3 regions of the Streptomyces sp. NPDC001549 genome follow, and region 3 is predicted to be linked to each of the others. Evidence: riboswitches for the same ligand, from Rfam matches in the RefSeq annotation. Region 3 holds a riboswitch; each other region holds the start of a gene.

Region 1 (3,976 bases), on a different contig from region 3:
TCCAAGCAGGCGCTGCTCGAATCCGTCATCGCGGCGATCACCGACCACAGCGTCACCCTGGTGAGGGAGGCGATCCAGCCGAAGGCCACCCTTCGGGAGACCGTCCGGGCGGGCTTCCAGGCGTACTGGGACCATGTGTCCGCCCACCCGGGCGAACACATGCTCACCTACGAACTCACCCAGTACGCCCTGCGCCGACCGGACTTCGAGCACCTGGCACGGCGGCAGTACGAGCGGTACTGCGACACGTACACCGAGCTGATCGAGCAGCTCCGGCACCACATGGCCTTCGAACTCCGCGTGCCCGTGAGCGTGCTGGCCCGCTATCTGGCCGCCATGACCGACGGGCTGACGCTGCACCATCTCGCTCTGGGCGACGACAGGATCTCGGCGGACATCCTCGACATGATCACCGACCATGTGGCGGGCCTCGTCGGCGACGGCAGTCCGGAAGAGGCGGCCTAGACCTCGGCGCGTACCTGCCGGGCCGCCTCGACCAGGTTCTCCAGGGAAGCCCTGGTCTCCGGCCAGCCCCGGGTCTTCAGGCCGCAGTCGGGATTGACCCACAGCCGCTCCGCCGGGATGGCCTCCAGCCCCTTGCGCAGCAGAGCCGTCGCCTCGGCCACGGAGGGGATCCGCGGCGAGTGGATGTCCCAGACGCCGGGGCCGACCTCGCGCGGGTAGCCGGCGCCCGCGAGTTCACCGGCGACCTGCATGTGGGAACGGGCGGCCTCCAGGCTGATGACGTCGGCGTCGAGGTCCTCGATGGCCTCCACGATGTCGCCGAACTCGGCGTAGCACATGTGCGTGTGGATCTGGGTGTCCGGGCGGACTCCGCCGGTGGTGAGCCGGAAGGACTCGGTGGCCCAGGCGAGGTAGGCGGCGTGGCCGGCGGCCCGCAGCGGGAGGGTCTCGCGCAGGGCGGGCTCGTCGACCTGGATGACCGGGGTGCCGGCCGCCTCCAGGTCGCCCACCTCGTCGCGCAGGGCGAGCGCCACCTGGCGGGCGGTGTCGCCGAGGGGCTGGTCGTCGCGGACGAAGGACCAGGCGAGCATGGTGACGGGGCCGGTCAGCATGCCCTTGACCGGCTTGGACGTCTGCGACTGGGCGTACGTGGTCCAGCGCACGGTCATCGGGTCGGGGCGGGAGATGTCGCCGGCCAGGACGGGCGGGCGGACGTAGCGGGTGCCGTAGGACTGGACCCAGCCGTGCTGGGTGGCCAGGTAGCCGGTGAGCTGCTCGGCGAAGTACTGGACCATGTCGTTGCGTTCGGGCTCGCCGTGCACCAGGACGTCGATGCCGGCCTTCTCCTGGAAGGCCAGGACCTCCCGGATCTCGGCCCGGATGCGGTCCTCGTAGCCGGCGGTGTCGATGTGCCCGGCCCGCAGGCCGGCGCGGGCCGTACGCAGTTCGGTGGTCTGCGGGAACGATCCGATCGTGGTCGTCGGAAGCAGCGGGAGACCCAGGTGCGCCCGCTGGGCGGCGGTCCGCTGCGCGTACGGCTGGGCGCGCCGCCCGTCCGCGTCGGTGACGGCGGCGGTGCGGGCCCGGACCGCCGGATCGTGGGTGAGGGCGGAGCCGGCGCGGGAGGCCAGGTCGGCCCGGTTGGCGGCGAGTTCGGCGGCGATGGCGTCCGTGCCGCGGGCCAGGCCCCGGGCGAGGACGGCGACCTCCGCGGTCTTCTGGCGGGCGAAGGCGAGCCAGCGCCGGACCTGCGGGTCGATGTCCCGTTCTGCGGCGGCGTCCAGCGGCACGTGGAGCAGGGAGCAGGAGGCGGCCACGTCCACCCGGTCGGCGAGCCCCAGGAGGGTGCCGAGGGTGGAGAGGGACTTCTCGTAGTCGTTGATCCAGATGTTGCGGCCGCCCACGACACCGGCGACGAGGCGCTTGCCGGGCAGGCCCCCCACGGCGGCGAGGTCGTCGAGGTTTGCGGCCGCGGCCTCGGTGAAGTCCAGGGCGAGCCCCTCGACGGGTGCCTTGGCCAGCACGGGCAGAGCCTCGCCGAGCCGGTCGAAGTAGGAGGCGACGAGCAGCTTGGGCCGGTCGGTCAGGCCGCCGAGCTCCCGGTACGCGCGGGCGGTGGCGTTCAGCTCGGCCGGGGTGCGGTCCTGCACCAGGGCGGGCTCGTCCAGTTGCACCCACTCGGCTCCGGCGGCGCGCAGGTCGGCCAGGACCTGGGCGTAGACGGGCAGCAGCCGGTCGAGCAGGGCCAGCGGATCGAAGCCGGCGGCGACGCCGGGGGCGGGCTTGGCCAGCAGCAGGTAGGTGACGGGTCCGACCAGGACCGGGCGGGCGGTGTGGCCCAGCGCGAGCGCTTCCTCCAGCTCGGCGACCTGCCGGGTGGAGTCGGCGGTGAAGACGGTGTCGGGGCCGAGTTCCGGGACCAGGTAGTGGTAGTTGGTGTCGAACCACTTGGTCATCTCCAGCGGCGCCACGTCCTGGGTGCCGCGCGCCATCGCGAAGTACCCGTCGAGCGGGTCGGCCGCGACGGCGGCGCGGTGCCGCTCGGGGACGGCGCCGACCATCACGCTGGTGTCCAGCACGTGGTCGTAGTACGAGAAGTCACCGGTCGGCACCTCGGTGATGCCTGCGTCGGCCAGCTGCTGCCAGTTGGTCCGGCGCAGGTCGCGGGCGGTTTCCCGGAGGGCGTCGGCGGCGACGCGGCCCTTCCAGTAGCCCTCGACGGACTTCTTCAGTTCGCGGTTCTGGCCCTGGCGGGGGTAGCCGTACACGGTGGCCACGGTGGGCCGTCCTGCGGCGGCGGGGGTCGTGCGGGTCACGGAACTCTCCTTCGCGAGCGTTCTCCTGTGGACCCGGTGAGGGCCGAGGGCGCGAAGGGATGACGAACCGGGCGGATCCCGACCGGGTACGGGTACGTGCAGCTGCACGCGCCCGCGGTCGTCCGCCTGATGTGTCGCCGACCCGCCCACGAGGTCACCGGGATTTCCGTGCGCGATCGGTCGCGTACGGGCAACGGGCAGGTCTTCGGACTCGCGGGCACGTCTCGTCGTACGGATGCCGTACGAGACTCCTACTGGCCGTCGCTTCCCAGGCCCGTCCGGGCCCAGTGCGTATGACGGCGGTCGTTCCCGCTCACCGCTGCGGGGCAGTCCCGGATTCCCACCGGGTTCCCTCTTACGACGCATCCCGCCTGGCGGACGGGGCGAACCAGCTGCCCGGCCAGAGTAGACGGCGTTCCCTGCCGGCGCGCGGAGTTGTCCGGCATCCGGATGGTGGGGTGAGACCCACGAGGGTCGAAATCCAGCCATTGAGTGAATTGCATCACTGAGGCGCGAGTTGTGTCCCTCTTGTCCGTTTACCGGATCGAACTGCCCGGTCAGGGCAGTACGTTGCAGCTCTCTGCATCGAGATCGCTCGATGACCACCGGAAGACCGAGGAAGTATGGGTTCCCCGATGAGCGCCCGCCCGAGGGCTGCCCTCGTCGTACGCGCCGCCCTGGTGTCCGTGCTGGCCTGGGGCGGTCTCACCGCATGTGCCGCCGGCGAGGAGGAGCTGCGGTACGCGACCGACTACGCGGGCCACGAACCGCTGGGCGTGGTCGGGTACCCCACCTCCGAGTCCCTCAGGATCACCCAGAAGCTGATCTGGCGGCTCGCCGACGGCAAGGCCGAGGAGGTGGAGTCGCTCGCCGCCGACCCCGATGACGCGAAGGGGGACGTCGAGCGGACCGCCCGGAACTGGATCCGGGCCTTCCACGAGGGGGCCAAGGGGAAGGTGACCGCAGAGTTCTACGACGAGGGCTCGGTGCGGCAGCTCGTCGTCGTGTACTTCCACGACACCGGCCAGACCAAGTCGTTCGTGGTGCGCCTCACCGGAAAGACCGGAGAGGACGGCTGGCGCGTGACCATGCGGGAGCCGGACCCGAAGCAGGCCTCGGCGGTCCCCGACTGGGTTCCGAGGACACCCGGGGGCCTCGGCTCGAAGACGGCTCGATGACCCGGTCCGGCATCGTCG
Region 2 (3,976 bases), on a different contig from region 3:
CAGGTACGTGCCGCCGACGTCGGGGACGAAGCCGATGCCGGTCTCGGGCATGGCGACGCGGGAGCGTTCGGTGACGATCCGCACGGTGCCGTGGGCCGAGATCCCGACGCCGCCGCCCATGACGATGCCGTCCATGAGGGCGACGTACGGCTTGGGATAGCGGGCGATGCGGGCGTTGAGCCGGTACTCGTCGCGCCAGAAGCCGGCCGAGGCCGTGCCGCCCGTGCGGGCGTCCTCGTGGATCGCGCGGATGTCACCGCCCGCGCACAGGCCGCGTTCACCGGCGCCCTCGATGACGACGGCCGCGACGTCCGGGTCGTGCTGCCATTCGGCGAGCGCCTCGTCGATGCGCAGCACCATCGAGTGGGTGAGGGCGTTGAGTGCCCCGGGGCGGTTGAGGGTGATGTAGGCGGTGTGGCCCTCGGTCCGCAGGAGCACGTGGTCCTGGGCGTGGCCCCCGGGGGGTACGTGGTTCATCGCAGGGCCTCCGTGAGCCCGCGGGCGACGATGATGCGCATGACCTCGTTGGTGCCTTCCAGGATCTGGTGGACCCGAAGGTCGCGGACGATCTTCTCGATGCCGTACTCGCTCAAGTAGCCGTAACCTCCGTGGAGTTGGAGTGCCCGGTCGGCGACCGAGTAGCCGGTGTCCGTGGCGAACCGCTTGGCCATCGCGCACAGCTGCGGGGCCAGCGGGTCGCCCCGGTCCAGCGCGTCGGCGGCCTGGCGGACCAGGGCGCGGGCCGCGGCCAGCTCGGTGGCCATGTCCGCGAGCCGGAACTGCAGGGCCTGGGCGTCCAGCAGCCGGGCCCCGAAGGCCTCCCGGTCGGCCAGGTACGCGAGGCTGCGGTCCAGCGCGCTCTGCGCACCGCCCAGCGAGCAGGCGGCGATGCCGAGACGGCCGCCGTTGAGGCCGTTCATGGCGATGCGGAAGCCGTCGCCCTCGGCGCCGAGCCGCCGGTCGGCGGGGACGCGGACCCCGTCGAGGATCACCTGGCGGGTGGGCTGGGCGTTCCAGCCCATCTTGCGCTCGTCCGGGCCGAAGGAGACCCCGGCATCTCCGCGTTCGACGACGAACGCCGAGATGCCGCCCGGGCCCTCCCCGCCGGTGCGCGCCATGACGATGTAGACCTCGGAGGCGCCGGCGCCGGAGATGAACTGCTTGACCCCGGTCAGCACATAGCCGTCGTCCGTGCGCTCGGCCCGGGTGCGCAGCCTGGCCGCGTCGGATCCGGCGCCGGGCTCGGTCAGGCAGTAGCTGCCCAGCGACCGGGCGGAGCACAGGTCGGGGAGCCAGCGGGCCCGCTGGTCCGCGTCCCCGTACCGGTCGATCATCCAGGCGACCATGTTGTGGATGGAGAGGTATCCGGCGATGGAGGGGCAACCGGTGGCGAGGGTCTCGAAGACGAGGACGCCGTCGCTGCGGCTGAGGCCGGAACCGCCGTGCTCCTCGCGGACGTAGACGCCGCCGAGCCCGAGGTCCGCCGCCTTGCGGATCACGTCCAGCGGGAAGTGCTTGTCCTGGTCCCAGGTGACGGCGTACGGGCCGAGCTGCTCCTGGGCGAAGTCGAGGGTGACCTCGGCGAGGGCCAGCTGATCGGGGCTGAGGGTGATGGTCACCGGCTCATCCCATCGTCGGGATGGTGAAGCTCGCGCTCTCCTTGGCCCCGGAGGGCCAGCGCGAGGTGACGGTCTTGGTACGGGTGTAGAAGCGGATCGAGTCGGGGCCGTGCTGGTTCAGGTCGCCGAAGCCGGACCGCTTCCAGCCGCCGAAGGTGTGGTACGCCACGGGGACGGGGATCGGCACGTTGACGCCGACCATGCCGGCGCCCACCCGGCGGGTGAAGTCGCGCGCCGTGTCTCCGTCACGGGTGAAGATCGCGACGCCGTTGCCGTACGGGTGCTCGGTGGGCAGGCGCAGGGCCTCCTCGTAGTCGGCGGCCCGTACGACGGAGAGCACCGGGCCGAAGATCTCCTCGCGGTAGATCCGCATCTGCGGGGTCACGCGGTCGAAGAGGGTCGCTCCGGCGAAGAAGCCGTCCTCGTGTCCGGGCAGGGTGAACCCGCGCCCGTCCACGACGAGTTCGGCGCCCTCGGTGGCTCCGATGCCGACGTAGCGGTTCACCCGGTCGAGGGCTTCCTGGCTGACCAGCGGCCCGAAGTCGGCCTCGGGGTCGTCCGAGCGGCCCACGCGCAGGGTGGCGATGCGCTCCGTCAGCCTGGCCACGAGGGCGTTCGCGGTCTCCTCGCCGACGGGGACGGCGACGGCGATGGCCATGCAGCGCTCGCCCGCGGAGCCGTAGCCGGCGCCGATGAGGGCCTCCACGGCCTGGTCGAGGTCGGCGTCGGGCATCACGATCATGTGGTTCTTGGCGCCGCCGAAGCACTGGGCGCGCTTGCCGTGGGCCGCGGCGGTGGCGTAGATGTGCGCGGCGATCGGGGTGGAGCCGACGAAGCCGAGGGCCTGCACGCGCGGGTCTTCGAGGAGGGTGTCGACGGCCTCCTTGCCGCCGTTGACCACATTGAGCACGCCGGGCGGCAGACCGGCCTCCAGGAACAGCTCGGCGAGGCGCAGCGGTACGGAGGGGTCGCGCTCGGAGGGCTTCAGGATGAAGGAGTTACCGCAGGCCAGGGCGGGTGCGGCCTGCCACAGGGGGATCATCGCGGGGAAGTTGAAGGGGGTGATCCCGGCGACCACGCCGAGCGGTGAGCGCAGGGAATGCACATCGATGCCGGTGCCCGCGTTGTCGGTGAACTCGCCCTTGAGCAGGTGCGGGACACCTGCGGCGAACTCGACCACCTCCAGGCCGCGTTGCAGGTCCCCGTGGGCGTCGGCGACGGTCTTGCCGTGCTCGGAGGACAACAGCCGGGCGAGGGAGTCCCGTTCGCCCTCGACCAGCTGGAGGAAACGCAGCAGAACGCGCGAGCGGCGCTGCGGGTTCCACTGCCCCCAGTCGGCCTGCGCCTCCTCGGCGTTCGCGAGGGCGGCCTCGGTGTCGGCCCGCCCCGCGAGCGGGACCCGGGCCTGGACGGTGCCGGTGTTGGGGTCGTACACGTCGGTGAAGAGACCGGAGGATCCGGTGGTGTGCTTGCCGCCGATGAAATGGGTGAGTTCACGGACCATGGGTGCCTGCTCTCGTCAGGTTGGATCCGGGGATGGCACGGCCGACCGGCGGACGGCACCCGGTCGGGTGCGCCGCTGGGGAAGGCCGTGGGACCAGGTCGTCTCCGACAGGGACGACCTATGAGCGCGCGAACGTGTGCGTGCGCTCCGCCGGATCACCAGGGTCGTGGGTACAAACCGGTGCCATGCGTGTCTGCTCCATCCTCGTGGACAACACGGAACATCCGCGGCCGGTATCCTGACTCCCGGATCCCCGCGTGCCGCCCGCCTTCCCGACAGACCTCGTCAGTGGCGTGTGGATGGCAGCACACTCCCCGGTCACAGTGGCGGGACCGTGCCGGTTTCTCACCGGCTTCCCTGCACCGCGGACCTTGTGCCACGAACATATAGTTGGACGTCCTAGTAAGTCCAGGGCCGCCGCCGCGCGCCTTCGCCATCCGGCCGCGCCGCCCGGGCCTGACGCCCGCTCAGTCCCGAGCCGGGACCGGGTTCCTGGTCACCGGGTACGGGATGAAGGTGCTGCTGTTCTCGTCGACGGCCAGCGCCCGTCCGAGCGGCGGCACGGCCCGCTGCGGGCAGTCGAGGCGTTCGCAGAGGCGGCAGCCCATGCCGATGGGGGTGGCGGCCGCCGTGTTGTCGAGGTCGAGCCCGTCGGCGTACACGAGCCGCGAGGCGTGCCGGATCTCGCAGCCGAGCCCGATCGCGAAGGTCTTGCCGGGCTCGCCCCAGCCGCCGCGGTGGCGGGTGACGGCCCGGGCGGTCCACAGGTACCGCTGACCGTCGGGCATGGCGGCCACCTGGACGTGGATGCGGCCGGGCGCGGCGAAGGCCTCGTACACGTTCCACAGCGGGC
Region 3 (3,976 bases):
CCTTCTGGTACCACTTCGCCATCATGTTCGAGGCGCTCTTCATCCTGACGACGCTCGACGCGGGCACCCGCGTGGGCCGGTTCATGCTCCAGGACACCCTCGGCAACGTGCACAAGTCCTTCAAGGACGTCAGCTGGAAGCCCGGCGTGTGGTTCGCGAGCGCGATCGTCGTCGGCGGCTGGGGCTACTTCCTGTGGGTCGGCATCAAGGACCCGCTCGGCGGCATCAACCAGCTCTTCCCGCTCTTCGGCATCGCCAACCAGCTGCTCGCCGCGGTCGCGCTGGCCGTCTGCACCACGCTGCTGATCAAGTCCGGCCGGCTCAAGTGGGCCTGGGTGACGGGCGTTCCGCTGGTCTGGGACGCCACGGTGACCCTCACCGCGAGCTATCAGAAGATCTTCTCCGAGGACGTGAAGGTCGGCTTCTTCGCCCAGCGCGACAAGTACCAGGCCGGAATCGACGCCGACAAGGTCCTGCCGCCCGCCAAGAACATGGACGACATGCACACCGTGGTCACCAACGCCACGGTCGACGGCGTCCTGTGCGCCCTCTTCGCGGCCCTGATCATCGTGGTCCTCGCGGACGCGGCCCGGACCTGCCTCAAGGCCGTCCGCGACCCGGGATCGGCGACCCTCTCCGAGACGCCGTGGACCGAGTCGAAGATCGTCGCCCCGGCCGGACTGATCGCGACCGCCGAGGAGCGGGCGGAGCTCGCCGCGGCGGGCCCGGACGCGGGCGGCGGACACGTCAAGGAGCCGGTGGCGTGAGCAGCGTACGGAGCGTGCTGGCCAGGGCCCGGTTCTACGTACGGGAGTTCTCGGGGGAGGCCGCGTACGACCGCTACGTGGCCCATGCCCGCTCCCACGACCCGGACGCGGAGGTCCTGACCCGCCGCGCCTTCGAACGCGCCCGTACGGACGCCCGCGAGGCGGACCCCCGCGAGGGCTTCCGCTGCTGCTGACGCGCATGAAGGGGCCCCGCCGCCTGAGGCAGCGGGGCCCTTCGGCATTCCTCAGCGCACCCAGTCCTTGAGGGCCTCGGTCTGGAGAGTGATGCCGACGGGGTCGGGGAGTTCGATGTCCTTGCCGAAGGGGACGGTGCGGACGGTCTCATACCGCCGCCCGTCGGGCTCGCTGTGGACCGAGACCTCACAGCTGTCTCTGTCGATCAAGAGGTAGACCGGAATACCAGTCTCCGCGAAGGCCCGAGGCTTCTCGATACGGTCGCGCCGGTCGGTATCGGAATCGTACGAAGTGACCTCGACGACCATCAGGACAGGGTCCGGGGCGACCCATTCGCCTTGCGCCTTCATGAAGCCGCTCGGCGCCAGGACTCCATCAGGCCTGGCACGCCCGTCGCGATACTGCTGCACCTTCAATCCCTGCTCGCCATAGAGGAACAGATCAGGCCGGTGCTGGATGCAGATGCGCAAGAGCCACTCGATGATCAGTCCGTGGTCCCCATCAGGCACCGCTTTGACCCCCAGCTTCCCGTCGATGAATTCCAACCGCAGCCCCTCCACCTCTCTGGCGCCTATACGCGCGAGGGTCTCGAACTCCTCGGTCAGCATGTGGGGGCGGTCGGTCATCACGGTCATGCCTCGCTCACCTTCCTCGACGGTGCTGTCTCCGACGATAGCGCCGCCCCCCGACACCCGTCCTGCACACTCGACCGCATGGACACGGTGATCAGGGCGGTGCGGCCCGCCGAGTACGCGGAGCTGGGTGAGATCACGGCGCAGGCCTACCTCGCCGACGGGCATCTGGACTTCAACGAGGACGACCACTACCTGAACGTGCTGCGTGACGTGGCCGGCCGGGCCGCCCAGGCCGAGGTGCTCGTCGCCGAGCGGGACGGACGGGTGCTGGGCGGTGTGACCTTCGCCGCTCCGGGCAGTCCGCTCGCCGACATCGCGGCCCCCGACGAGGCGGAGTTCCGGATGCTCGCGGTGGCTCACGAGGCGCGCGGCCAGGGCGCCGGCGAGGCTCTGGTGCGGGCCTGCGTCGAGCGGGCGCGGGCTCTGGAGGGGGTGACCGGCCTGGTTCTCTCCACCCAGCGCAGCATGGCCGGCGCCCATCGGATCTACGCGCGACTGGGCTTCGTACGCACTCCGGAGCGGGACTGGGCGCCGATCGAGGGCCTGACACTCCTCACTTACCGGCTCAAGCTGTAGCCACGCCGACACTACATGTGGGGGTTACCGCAGAGGGCCGCCCCCACATGTATGCTCATGCCTGCTGTCGCTGCAGGGGAATCCGGTGCGAATCCGGAACTGTCCCGCAACGGTATGAAGTGTCCGGCTACCGGACGCCAAGTCCGATGACCTGCCGACAGCGCGCCCGGCTCGACCGAACCGGGTGCCGATTCGTCCGGGCCTCGCGGTTGGGCCGGTGGACGCCATGCGGGGTACGCGTTCTCGTCGCGCCCGCATGCGCCCGCTCGCGCCCCGCCCCGTCGATGACCGGGCCGAGCGAGGGAGAGCTCCCGCCGTGACCATCGCGCCTTCCGCACCGCGCGCCGAGTCCACTTCTGGCGACAACACCGAGGGCCCGGGGGCCACGCTGCTGCGTACCCTCACCGAACTTACGGCGGACCTCCCCGACACCGACCCCGGCCGGGTCGCGGCCTCCGCGCTGCGCGGCCGCAGCTCCGCCGCCGACGACGCCGAACTGCGCGGACTGGCCACGGAGGCCGCCGCCGGTCTGATCTCCGAGGACCCGGCCTACTCCCGGCTCGCCGCCCGCCTGCTGACGCTGGCCGTGCGCGACGAGGCCGCGAGCCAGGGCTCCACCTCCTTCTCGGCCTCCGTCGAGGTCGGCCACCGCGAGGGCCTCATCGCCGACCGCACGGCCGAGTTCGTCCGCACCCACGCGAACCGGCTCGACTCGCTCGTCGAACTGACCCTCGCCGAGGGCGCCGACGACCGCTTCGGGTTCTTCGGCCTTCGCACCCTGCACAGCCGCTACCTGCTGCGCCACCCGATCACCCGTCAGGTCATCGAGACCCCGCAGTACTTCATGCTGCGCGTGGCCTGCGGTCTGGCCGCCGACGACAGCGTCCAGGCCGTGGAGGAAGTGGCCTCGCTGTACCGGCTGATGAGCCGCCTGGACTACCTGCCGTCCTCCCCCACGCTCTTCAACTCCGGTACCCGGCACCCGCAGATGTCCTCCTGCTACCTGCTGGACTCCCCGCTGGACGAGCTCGACTCGATCTACGACCGCTACCACCAGGTCGCCCGCCTCTCCAAGCACGCTGGCGGCATCGGCCTCTCGTACTCCCGCATCCGCGCCCGCGGTTCGCTGATCCGCGGCACCAACGGCCACTCCAACGGCATCGTGCCGTTCCTGAAGACCCTCGACGCCTCCGTCGCCGCCGTGAACCAGGGTGGCCGCCGCAAGGGCGCCGCCGCCGTCTACCTGGAGACCTGGCACGCGGACATCGAGGAGTTCCTGGAGCTCCGCGACAACACCGGTGAGGACCAGCGCCGTACGCACAACCTGAACCTCGCCCACTGGGTGCCGGACGAGTTCATGCGCCGCGTGAACGCCGACGCCGACTGGTCGCTGTTCTCCCCGGCCGACGTGCCCGAGCTGGTCGACCTGTGGGGCGACGAGTTCGACGCGGCCTACCGCAAGGCCGAGGCGGACGGCCTGGCCCGCAAGACCATGCCCGCCCGCGACCTGTACGGCCGGATGATGCGCACCCTCGCGCAGACCGGCCAGGGCTGGATGACCTTCAAGGACGCCTCCAACCGCACGGCGAACCAGACCGCCGAGCCGGGCACGGTCGTGCACTCCTCGAACCTGTGCACCGAGATCATCGAGGTCACCAACGACGGCGAGACGGCCGTCTGCAACCTCGGCTCGGTCAACCTGGGCGCGTTCGTCATCGACACGGCGGACGGTCGCGAGATCGACTGGGAGCGGATCGACGAGACCGTCCGCACCGCCGTCACCTTCCTCGACCGCGTGGTGGA

The links. A riboswitch is a leader RNA that binds a small molecule or an ion and turns the genes downstream of it on or off. The one in region 3 is predicted to bind cobalamin.
Region 1: it holds a riboswitch for cobalamin, as region 3 does, so the genes downstream of both, metE (5-methyltetrahydropteroyltriglutamate--homocysteine S-methyltransferase) here and ACFY04_RS10755 (ribonucleoside-diphosphate reductase subunit alpha) in region 3, are expected to answer to the same signal.
Region 2: it holds a riboswitch for cobalamin, as region 3 does, so the genes downstream of both, ACFY04_RS13430 (CoA-acylating methylmalonate-semialdehyde dehydrogenase) here and ACFY04_RS10755 (ribonucleoside-diphosphate reductase subunit alpha) in region 3, are expected to answer to the same signal.

What each region holds. Positions count from the first base shown of each region.
Region 1 is NZ_JBIAVJ010000022.1:151,788-155,763, reverse strand. Features, by position in the region: gene ACFY04_RS30770 (TetR/AcrR family transcriptional regulator) at 1-465, shown strand, start outside; gene metE (5-methyltetrahydropteroyltriglutamate--homocysteine S-methyltransferase) at 462-2,780, opposite strand; cobalamin riboswitch at 2,959-3,188, opposite strand; gene ACFY04_RS30760 (hypothetical protein) at 3,416-3,958, shown strand.
Region 2 is NZ_JBIAVJ010000006.1:268,797-272,772, forward strand. Features, by position in the region: gene ACFY04_RS13420 (enoyl-CoA hydratase/isomerase family protein) at 1-477, opposite strand, end outside; gene ACFY04_RS13425 (acyl-CoA dehydrogenase family protein) at 474-1,619, opposite strand; gene ACFY04_RS13430 (CoA-acylating methylmalonate-semialdehyde dehydrogenase) at 1,624-3,123, opposite strand; cobalamin riboswitch at 3,334-3,519, opposite strand; gene ACFY04_RS13435 (short-chain fatty acyl-CoA regulator family protein) at 3,591-3,976, opposite strand, start outside.
Region 3 is NZ_JBIAVJ010000005.1:139,352-143,327, forward strand. Features, by position in the region: gene ACFY04_RS10735 (carbon starvation CstA family protein) at 1-767, shown strand, start outside; gene ACFY04_RS10740 (YbdD/YjiX family protein) at 764-961, shown strand; gene ACFY04_RS10745 (Uma2 family endonuclease) at 1,013-1,597, opposite strand; gene ACFY04_RS10750 (GNAT family N-acetyltransferase) at 1,676-2,173, shown strand; cobalamin riboswitch at 2,218-2,347, shown strand; gene ACFY04_RS10755 (ribonucleoside-diphosphate reductase subunit alpha) at 2,490-3,976, shown strand, end outside.